3 regions of the Rhodococcus oxybenzonivorans genome follow, and region 3 is predicted to be linked to each of the others. Evidence: riboswitches for the same ligand, from Rfam matches in the RefSeq annotation. Region 3 holds a riboswitch; each other region holds the start of a gene.
What was found. Region 3 has a riboswitch for thiamine pyrophosphate ahead of CBI38_RS10220 (TenA family protein). Riboswitches for the same ligand answer to the same signal wherever they lie in the genome.

Region 1 (3,268 bases), 590 kb from region 3:
CCGATCCCCACTTCTGTGCAGACACCCGCGACCGCCTCGATGATGGCGGTGGACGCCAGCATGCCCGTTTTCGCCGCTCCCACGCCGATGTCGCCGACGACGGAGCGCACCTGCGCCGCCACCGTCTCGGGTGGAATTTCGTGGAACCCGCTCACACCGACGGAGTTCTGCACGGTCACGGCGGCCACCGCGACGCATGCGTGGACACCGCACAGAGCCATCGTCCGTGAGTCGGCCTGAATTCCGGCGCCACCGCCGGAATCGGTGCCGGCGATGGTGAGGACTCGGACGGGGGTCTGGCCGTCGGGGGCCAGGGGCAGCAGCTTCACGGAGGGGACCTTACCGATTCTCTGAGGTGACGGATTCGACGGGCAGATATACGCGGCCACCTGCGCCGACGAACTCGTCCGACTTCTCGGCCATGCCCGCCTCGATGGCCTCCACCGAATCGAGGCCGTTCTTCTCGGCGTACTCCCGGACATCGGCGGAGATCCGCATCGAGCAGAACTTCGGGCCACACATCGAGCAGAAGTGGGCCGTCTTCGCGGGCTCCGCAGGCAGGGTCTCGTCGTGGAACTCACGGGCGGTGTCCGGGTCGAGGGACAACGCGAACTGGTCGTGCCAGCGGAATTCGAAGCGCGCCTTGGACAAGGCATCGTCTCGTTCCTGCGCCCGAGGGTGCTGCTTGGCGAGGTCGGCGGCGTGCGCGGCGATCTTGTACGTGATCACGCCGGTTTTGACGTCGTCGCGGTTCGGCAGCCCGAGGTGCTCCTTGGGCGTCACGTAGCAGAGCATGGCGGTGCCCGCCTGCGCGATCATCGCCGCACCGATGGCAGACGTGATGTGGTCGTAGGCTGGGGCGATATCGGTGGCCAATGGGCCCAGGGTATAGAACGGCGCCTCTTCGCACAGTTCCTCCTCCAGGCGTACGTTCTCGACGATCTTGTGCATCGGCACGTGTCCGGGGCCTTCGATCATCACCTGCACGCCATGGGATTTCGCGATCTTCGTGAGCTCACCCAGGGTGCGAAGCTCCGCGAACTGCGCCTCGTCGTTGGCATCCGCGATCGACCCCGGCCGGAGCCCGTCGCCGAGCGAAAACGTGACGTCGTAGCGGTGCAGGATCTCGCACAACTCCTCGAAGTGCGTGTACAGGAACGACTCCCGGTGATGTGCCAGGCACCAGGCCGCCATGATGGAGCCGCCGCGCGAGACGATGCCGGTGACGCGACGCGCGGTCAGCGGAATGTATCGGAGCAGCACTCCGGCATGGACCGTCATGTAGTCGACGCCCTGCTCGCATTGTTCGAGCACGGTGTCCCGGTAGATCTCCCAGGTGAGGGCGGTCGGATCGCCGTTCACCTTCTCGAGTGCCTGATAGATCGGCACGGTACCCACCGGGACCGGTGAGTTACGCAGGATCCACTCGCGTGTCTCGTGAATGTTCTTGCCGGTCGAGAGGTCCATGATGGTGTCGGCGCCCCAACGGGTGGCCCACACCATCTTCTCCACTTCTTCGGCGATCGAGGACGTGACCGCGCTGTTGCCGATGTTCGCATTGATCTTCACCGCAAACGCCTTGCCGATGATCATCGGCTCGAGTTCTGCATGCTTGCGGTTGGCCGGGATCACGGCCCGTCCCGCAGCGACCTCGGCGAGCACGGTGTCCGGTGAGACACCCTCGCGCGCAGCGCAGTAACGCATTTCCGGGGTGAGGACGCCCGCCCGGGCGGCGTCCAGTTGGGTCTGCCCGCGATCCCCGGACCACTGCTCGCGGATGCGGGGCAGCCCGGCGGAAACGTCGATCTGGGCGTTGGAATCGGTGTACGGGCCGGACGTGTCGTACAGGTCGAGATGCTCACCGTTGGTCAGGTGGACGCGCCGGACCGGTACGCGAATGTCGTCGCTCCACTGCACGTATTCCTTGGTGCTGCCCGCGATAGGCCCCGTCGTGACGGACGTGGCCGTAGATACAGTTCTGCTCATCGAGATGCTCCCTACGCCGGCATTACCCGGACAGGTTCGACGGTCGACGGCCCTAGCCGTCCTCTCAGCCCGCTGGTGCGAGCCCCCGTGGATGTGTAGTTGTCGCACAGACTGTAACCGACATGTCTGTGAGAAATCATTCCGGGGAACCTTGGACAGCGGCCCGGAGAGTCGGTATAAATGGTGACGTACATCACGTTTTGATCACGGAGCAAACACCAGGAGGTCGCAATGCTGACGGACTCGCAGGTTGTGGACGTGATCGACAATGCCGGTCAGAACCGCTTCGAGCTGCGACTGAGTGGGGACCTGGTCGGAATCCTCGGATACTACGACCTCTCGGGGCCGCCGACCGGCGCCGGCGCCGGGGTCGGGGTGACGGCCGGTCGGCGCCCGCCCGGCGTCCCGGCTCCGATCGTCTCGTTCATGCACACGGTGATCGTCGAGGACTTCGGGCATCGCGGACTCGCGTCGATGATGGTGGGGCGCTCCCTCGACCTGGCCAGGGAATACGGCTGGAAGGTGCGACCGGTGTGTACCTACGTCCAGCGCTTCCTGTCGGCCCATCCGGAGTACCGCGATCTTGTGGTACCGATCGAACGCTGACCGCTGCGCGAAAAACCCGGCAACGAATCGATCCCGGTTACGGCGTTTGTGCTCCCCCCGTCTGCGACTTACTGGTTCCATGGTGGCATGGATCACATTTCGAAGTCTTCCCCGGCGGGCAGTGCCTCGGCGTCGGGCAATGTCTCGGCCGCCGATGTTCGCGTACTCGACGATCCGGCTCACGAACGCTTCGACTTGTGGCTCGGTGACGAACTCGTCGGGATTCTCGGCTATCGCGACGAGGACGACATTCCCGGCTTCACGGCGAAACCGGGTGAGGTGGTGGCGTTCATGCACACGGTGGTGAAAGAGGAATTCGGCGGACGAGGATTGGCCGAAACACTAGTCCGCGCAGCCTTCGACGAGGCACGCGCTCGCGGGTGGAAAGTACGCCCGATCTGCACCTACGTCCAGCGCTATCTCTCGCGGCACCCGGAGTCCCTCGACATCCTCGTCGAGGACTGAATGTCTCTACGCCTCCGCGTTCGTGCAGTTGCGTCAGTCTCCGAGGTCGACGATGACCGGCGCGTGATCGCTCGCGCCCTTTCCCTTACGTTCGTTGCGGTCGATCTCCGCCTTGTCGACCCGGCCGGCGAAAGCGGGCGAGCCGAGGATGAAGTCGATCCGCATTCCCTGTTTCTTCGGGAATCGCAGCTGCGTGTAGTCCCAGTAGGTG
Region 2 (3,268 bases), 820 kb from region 3:
ACTTCCGTAGGGTTGCTCTCATGACCAAGTGGACAGCAGCGGACATCGCGGATCAGCAGGGCCGGACGTTCGTCGTCACGGGTGCCAACAGTGGATTGGGGGAGGTGGCTGCGCGCGCACTCGCCAAGGCGGGCGCCCACGTCGTCCTCGCCTGCCGCGACACCACGAAAGGCGACGCGGTCGCGCGCACCATCGGTGACAACGCCGAGGTCCGCCGACTCGACCTCGCCGATCTGGCTTCGGTGCGGGACTTCGCCGCGGGCATCGGTTCGGTCGACGTGCTGGTGAACAACGCCGGAGTGATGGCGGTTCCCCGGCGTAAGACTGTCGACGGCTTCGAAATGCAGATCGGCACAAACCATCTAGGCCATTTCGCGCTCACCGGACTGCTACTCGCCAAGATCACCGACCGAATTGTCACGATGTCGAGCACCGCACACAAGATGGGATCCATCGACCTCGACGATCTCAACTGGGAAAACCGCAAGTACAACCGGTGGAGCGCGTACGGACAGTCGAAACTCGCGAATCTTCTGTTCACCTACGAGCTACAGCGCAGACTCGCCGCGGCGGGGTCATCGGTCAAGGCTGTGGCCGCGCATCCCGGTTACGCATCGACCAATCTGCAGGCCCACACCGAGTCGGTACAGGACAAGCTGATGGCCGTCGGTAACCGAATCTTCGCGCAGTCAGCGGAGATGGGTGCTCTGCCCATGCTGTACGCGGCCGCCGTTCCCGATGTGGCGGGCGGTAGTTATCTCGGGCCGGACGGGCTGTTCGAGCAGCGTGGCCACCCGAAGGTGGTCGGTTCCAATGAGAAGTCGCGGGACGAGAAGACCGCGGGTGCCTTGTGGTCGCTGTCCGAGAACCTGACGGGCGTCGAATACACCTTCGCGTGACCGACGCCCGCCGGTAGGTTCAGTCCTCGGTGACGTCGAGGGTGACCTCGACATTTCCCCGAGTTGCGTTGGAATACGGGCAGACCTGGTGCGCCTTCTCGGTCAATTCGAGAGCCTCGTCCCGCGAGAGGTGGGGCAGGGACACTTCGAGGGTCACGGCGAGACCGAAACCGCCGCCATTCGCCGAGCCGATTCCGACGCGCGCACCGACCGCCGAGTCGGTGACATCTGCCTTGGCCTGGCGGGCCACCATCTGCAGTGCCGAGTGGAAGCACGCGGCGTAGCCGGCGGCGAACAACTGCTCCGGGTTGGTGCCGTTGCCCGAACCGCCCATCTCGACGGGGATGGCAAGGTCGAGATCGAGTCGGCCGTCCGAGGTGCGGGCGCGGCCGTTGCGGCCCTCTCCGGTGGCGAGGGCTTCGGCGGTGTAGAGAATCTGCACGGGATTACTTCCTTTTCAGGGGATCGGTTGCGGTGTACTGGTGTAGCGATTCGGTGAGACGACTCAAGGTGTCGCGGAGGGCGACGAGCTCGTCGACGTCCATACCCGTCGAGCCGGCCAGTGCGGCCGGAATGCCCACGGCGGAATGCCGCAGCTGGTTCCCGGCCTCGGTGAGGTGGATACCGACCCGCCGCTCGTCGGCCGAGTCGCGACGACGCTCGACCAACCCGAGAGATTCGAGTCTCTTGAGTAGCGGCGAGAGGGTGCCGGTATCGAGATTCAGGGCGTCGCAGATGTCGCGCACGCCGCGGCCGTCCCGTTCCCACAGCACCAGCAGAACCAGGTACTGCGGGTACGTCACGCCCAACTTCTCGAGCAGCGACCGGTAGGTGGCCGTCATGGCCCGCGATGCCGAGTAAAGGGCAAAGCACAACTGGCGGTCGAGGGTGAGAGGGTCGGTCACCCCAGAATGATTGCACACAACTTAATTGTGCGCAACAAAGATGGGTGCGGCTTTTTCTCTTGGCGACTGCGCTTAGACTGTCGCCAGTGACACGGGGTGCTGCCCGGCGAAAGCTGGGCGGCTGAGAACACACCCGTCGAACCTGAACTAGGTAGTGCTAGCGAAGGGATGTCGCGCCGACCGCTGATGCGTGCGGTCGTCCGGCGTTCCTCGCGGCCGGACGAAAGGTGCGCAATGCAGATCGACAAGCAGATCGTTCTCGTGACCGGGGGTGGACGCGGCCTCGGTTCCGCCATCGTGCGCTCGTTCGCCGAGCAGGGCGCACGGGTGGTGGTGAACTACCGTCGTAGCCGAGACGCGGCCGAGGAGCTCGCAGCGGAGGTGGGCGACGGGCAGGCCATCGCGCTACAGGCCGATGTCACGAACCGCGAACAAGTGGACGCCCTGTTCGGCGCGGCGGCAGACCACTTCGGCTCACCGATCACCACCGTGATCAACAACGCGCTCGCCGATTTCTCCTTCAACGGCGACGCCCGCGACAAGGCCGACACCATCTCGTGGGACGCCTTCGACGCGCAGCTGCAAGGAAGTGTCAAGGCGACTCTGAACACTACGCAAGCCGCGCTACCGGGCATGCGCTCCATCGGCTTCGGTCGCATCGTCACCATCGGAACCAACTTGTTCCAGAACCCCGTGGTTCCCTACCACGATTACACGGCGGCCAAGGCTGCAGCACTGTCACTGACCCGCACGCTCGCCGCCGATCTCGGTCCCGACGGCATCACGGTGAACATGGTGTCGGGCGGGCTGCTGCGCACCACGGACGCCAGCGCCGCCACTCCGGACGAGGTGTTCGACCTCATTGCGGCGAGTACGCCCCTGCAACGCGTCACCACTCCGGAAGAATTCGCCGACGCGGTGCTGTTCTTCGCCTCTCCGTGGTCGCGTTCGGTGACCGGCCAGAATCTCGTCGTCGACGGGGGATTGGTCAAAGACTGATGGCAGCACGTAAACAACTGCACCTCAACGCATTTCTTTTCGCCTGCGGACACCACGGCGCCGCCTGGCGGCACCCGGCGTCGCAGGTGGAACGGCTCACCGACATCGCCTACTACGAAGAGTTGGCGCAGACCGCAGAACGTGGCTGCTTCGACGCCGTCTTCTTCGCCGACGGACACTCGGTGCGAGACCCCGCCGCCGGCGGACTGTGGTTTCTCGAACCGCTGACGGCGTTGTCGGCGATGGCCCGGGCGACGGAGCGAATCGGGCTGGTCACCACCGTGTCCAGCACCTTCTACACGCCCTTCCACGCCGCCCGGATGCTTGCGTCGCTCGACCACATCAGTGGTGGCCGGGCCGGGTGGAACGTCGTGACCTCCATGTTCGACGCGGAGGCCCGTAACCACGGACTCGAGGAAATGCCGCCGCACGACGAGCGGTACTCGCGCGCCGCCGAGTTCGTCG
Region 3 (3,268 bases):
CGATCACGAGTGCATACGCGTCGGGAAATCCGAAGTCCGTGTAGTGGAAGTACCGCATCGGCGTTCCCTGGTGCTCGGCCTCGATGCCTTCCCACGCGAAGAATGACACGGTGAAGTCGGCGGTGCCGGAGTAGACCGCCTCGTACGCGGACGTGCCGAGGGTGACGGTGGTGAATTCACCCTTGCCGCCGTCGTTCCGGATGATCTGTTTCAGCGTCGCTTCGCCGTCGGGGTCGGCGAAGCCCGCGTAGATCTTGCCGTCCAAGTCCCGAGGGCGGGTGATGTCGGGGCGGTCCGCCCTGACCGCGATGCCCGTGGCCCAGTGCTGCAGAGGTGCGAGCACGGACTTCGTCTGGGCACCCGCAGCCTTGGAGAAGGTCGCCGAACTCTGGAAACTCACGCCGAACTCGGCATTGCCGGCGTCGACGAGCGTGTCAGGGGACGTGTCGTTGTACGGCAGAACCTCCACGTCGAGTCCGGCGTCGGCGAAATAGCCCTGTTCGAGGGCGACGAACAAACCGGTGTGATTGGTGTTCGGCGTCCAGTCGAGGGCGAATCTGATGGTGTCGCCCGACGACCCGTTGTCGGCGCACCCGGCCAGTACGGAGAGTGCGGACACGAGGACGACGGCTGCAGCGGCGGCGCGCTTCGTGCGCGCGAAGAACGTCACGACTTCGGCCACTTCTGCTCGTTCAGGGCGGTATCCCAGAACAGGAGTTCGTACCGGCTGGCGACGACGAACGCCTCGATCATGGCCTCACGCTGCGCTTCGGTGGCGGCGTCGGCGGCAGCGTCCACCAGTTCGCGGGCGGTGGCCACGGCAGCGTGGAATTCCTCGGCATCGTAGGTGGTCACCCACTGCGCGTACGGATGCGATGGGTCCGCGGAGAGCACCTCGCGGGCGCTGGCGGCGAGTCGTCGTCCCACGTCGGCGTAGATCCAGAAGCAGGGCAGTACCGCAGCCGCGGCAACCGGATACGGCTCGGTGGCGGCGACGGCCGTCAGATAGGAGACGTACCCGAGACAGGCCTGCGAATGCTGCGGCTGAGCGTCCGACGCGGGCAACTTTCCGCCGCTCAGCAGATTCTGGTGCAAGCTGGCCTCGACGGTGGCGGCGGTGGCGGCGGAGTTGGCCCAGAAGCCGGCGGCGACGGGGTCCGGAGCGTGCGCGGCCACCAGCGACAGCGCTTTCGCGTACCCGGTGAGGTACAGAAAGTCCTGTTCGATGTACGTGCGGAACACGTCCAGCGGAAGCGTGCCGTCACCGAGTCGGCGGAGAAATTCGAGCTCGTCGATCGCGTCCCGCAACACCGTGGTCCGGTCCCACAAGAGGTCCGTGAATCTGGTGTGCCGGCCCACGACGACGGCATCATGGACAGAGCTGTTCACTACAATGACATCCCTTCGTCAGCATTACCTGAGCAGGTTCCCGGGTGTGATCTCAGCCCCGCCCGTGCGGAGCACCCCGTGTCAGAACAAGCCGACCCTAGCACCGCCCGCCGGGAGCGCGGAAAAGCCCCGTTCACTCGGACACCTCTGCGCATCGTTGGTACCTTGGCCGGAGATTCCCGGTGAGGGGGTGTCAGTCGTGGAAGTCGAGAAGTCCGGCGACACGCTGGTCGTCCGCGCCCGCGACGGAGCGGTGTGCGGGCACGCCGACGGCGACGTCTACGCATGGAAGGGCATCCCGTTCGCGGCAGCCCCCGTCGGAGCGCTGCGGTTCCGGGCGCCCGCCCCACCGTCCCCCTGGAACGGTGTGCGCGACTGCGCCATCTTCGGGCCCATGGCGCCGCAGGGGAACGGCACCGCCGTGCCGATAGACGCGGGACTCGAGATGGACGAGGACTGCCTCTCGATCAACGTGTGGGCCCCGGAACCGGACGGCACACCGCGGCCGGTGATGGTGTGGATCCACGGGGGTGCGTACTGCCTGGGAACGGCGGCGCAGAGCATCTACGACGGGCGCATCCTGTCCACCGTCGGTGACCTGGTGGTGGTGTCGTTCAACTACCGGGTGGGTGCGCTCGGCTTCCTCGACCTGTCGTCGTTCTCCACGGCCGAGCACGTGTTCGAGACGAACATCGGACTGCGCGATCAGGTCGCGGCACTCGCATGGGTGCGCGAGAACATTTCGGCCTTCGGCGGGGATCCGGACGAGGTGACCGTGTTCGGCGAATCGTCCGGCGCCGGATCGATCACCACACTGATGACCTGTCCGAGCGCGGAAGGACTGTTCCACCGTGCGATCGCGCAGAGCCCACCGGCCACCTCCGTCTACGGGAGCGAGCGCGCCGCCACGGTGGCCCGGCAATTCCTCGACATCCTCAGGCTGGCGCCGGAGGAGTCCGCCACTCTGCTCCGCCTTCCGTACGACCAGATCATCGAAGCCAGCGACACGCTGGTCAACGAGGTGCCCACCAAGATTCCGGGCACACTCGCCATGGCACCTGTCGTCGACCGCGACTTCCTGCCGCGGTACCCGGTGGCGGCGTTCCAGAAGGGGTACTCCCACCGGATCCCGCTCATCATCGGTTCCAACAAGGACGAGTCCTCGCTCTTCAAGCTGATGAAGTCGCCGTTGCTGCCGGTCACGTCCGATTCGGTGCAGGAGATGCTCCGGGCCATCGCCACCGATCATCCCGACCTCCCCGCCAACCGGCTCGCCGACATCCTGGCCGCCTACCCGGACCGCGGAAAATCTCGGGGTGCGCTGGCGATGTCCCGAGATGCCGCGTTCCGGATGCCCGCCCTGTGGGTCGCGGACGCACACAGTCGCCACTCACCGACGTGGATGTACCGGTTCGATGCGGCCACCCCGATCCTCAAGGCTGCGCGCATCGGGGCGGGGCATGCCACCGAGCTGCCGTACGTGTTCGGCAACTTCGGCACCCTGAACGTCGATCCCACGTTCTGGTTGGGCGGGCGGAAGACGGCACTGGAGGTGTCCGGCCGCGTTCAGCGCCGATGGCTCGCGTTCGTCCGGCATGGCGTTCCGGCGGCGTTGGACGGGTCGAAACACTGGGCTCCCTACGACGAGGACACTCGCGCAACGCTGCTGATCGACAGCTCCGACACCCTCGTGCAGGACCCGGACCGCGAGATGCGCCTGGCCTGGGGCAACGAGGTGATGGGCTTCAGCTGACGGTCGCCGGGGCGTCCAGTTCCTTCAGGACCGGAAATGCGCAACAGGCGATACCGAGGACGAGCACCGGGACGGCGAGCACGAAGAACGTCGGCTGAATGCCCCAGGCGTCGATCATCGGCCCGG

Region 1: it holds a riboswitch for thiamine pyrophosphate, as region 3 does, so the genes downstream of both, thiC (phosphomethylpyrimidine synthase ThiC) here and CBI38_RS10220 (TenA family protein) in region 3, are expected to answer to the same signal.
Region 2: it holds a riboswitch for thiamine pyrophosphate, as region 3 does, so the genes downstream of both, CBI38_RS06270 (3-oxoacyl-ACP reductase) here and CBI38_RS10220 (TenA family protein) in region 3, are expected to answer to the same signal.

What each region holds. Positions count from the first base shown of each region.
Region 1 is NZ_CP021354.1:1,531,749-1,535,016, forward strand. It holds gene thiD (bifunctional hydroxymethylpyrimidine kinase/phosphomethylpyrimidine kinase) at 1-329, opposite strand, end outside; gene thiC (phosphomethylpyrimidine synthase ThiC) at 340-1,986, opposite strand; TPP riboswitch at 1,978-2,085, opposite strand; gene CBI38_RS07305 (GNAT family N-acetyltransferase) at 2,218-2,592, shown strand; gene CBI38_RS07310 (GNAT family N-acetyltransferase) at 2,680-3,057, shown strand; gene CBI38_RS07315 (exodeoxyribonuclease III) at 3,091-3,268, opposite strand, start outside.
Region 2 is NZ_CP021354.1:1,302,351-1,305,618, forward strand. It holds gene CBI38_RS06255 (oxidoreductase) at 21-899, shown strand; gene CBI38_RS06260 (organic hydroperoxide resistance protein) at 919-1,341, opposite strand; gene CBI38_RS06265 (MarR family winged helix-turn-helix transcriptional regulator) at 1,346-1,804, opposite strand; TPP riboswitch at 1,887-1,990, shown strand; gene CBI38_RS06270 (3-oxoacyl-ACP reductase) at 2,039-2,803, shown strand; gene CBI38_RS06275 (LLM class flavin-dependent oxidoreductase) at 2,803-3,268, shown strand, end outside.
Region 3 is NZ_CP021354.1:2,122,849-2,126,116, forward strand. It holds gene CBI38_RS10215 (ABC transporter substrate-binding protein) at 1-670, opposite strand, end outside; gene CBI38_RS10220 (TenA family protein) at 667-1,389, opposite strand; TPP riboswitch at 1,383-1,478, opposite strand; gene CBI38_RS10225 (carboxylesterase/lipase family protein) at 1,589-3,142, shown strand; gene CBI38_RS10230 (MFS transporter) at 3,135-3,268, opposite strand, start outside.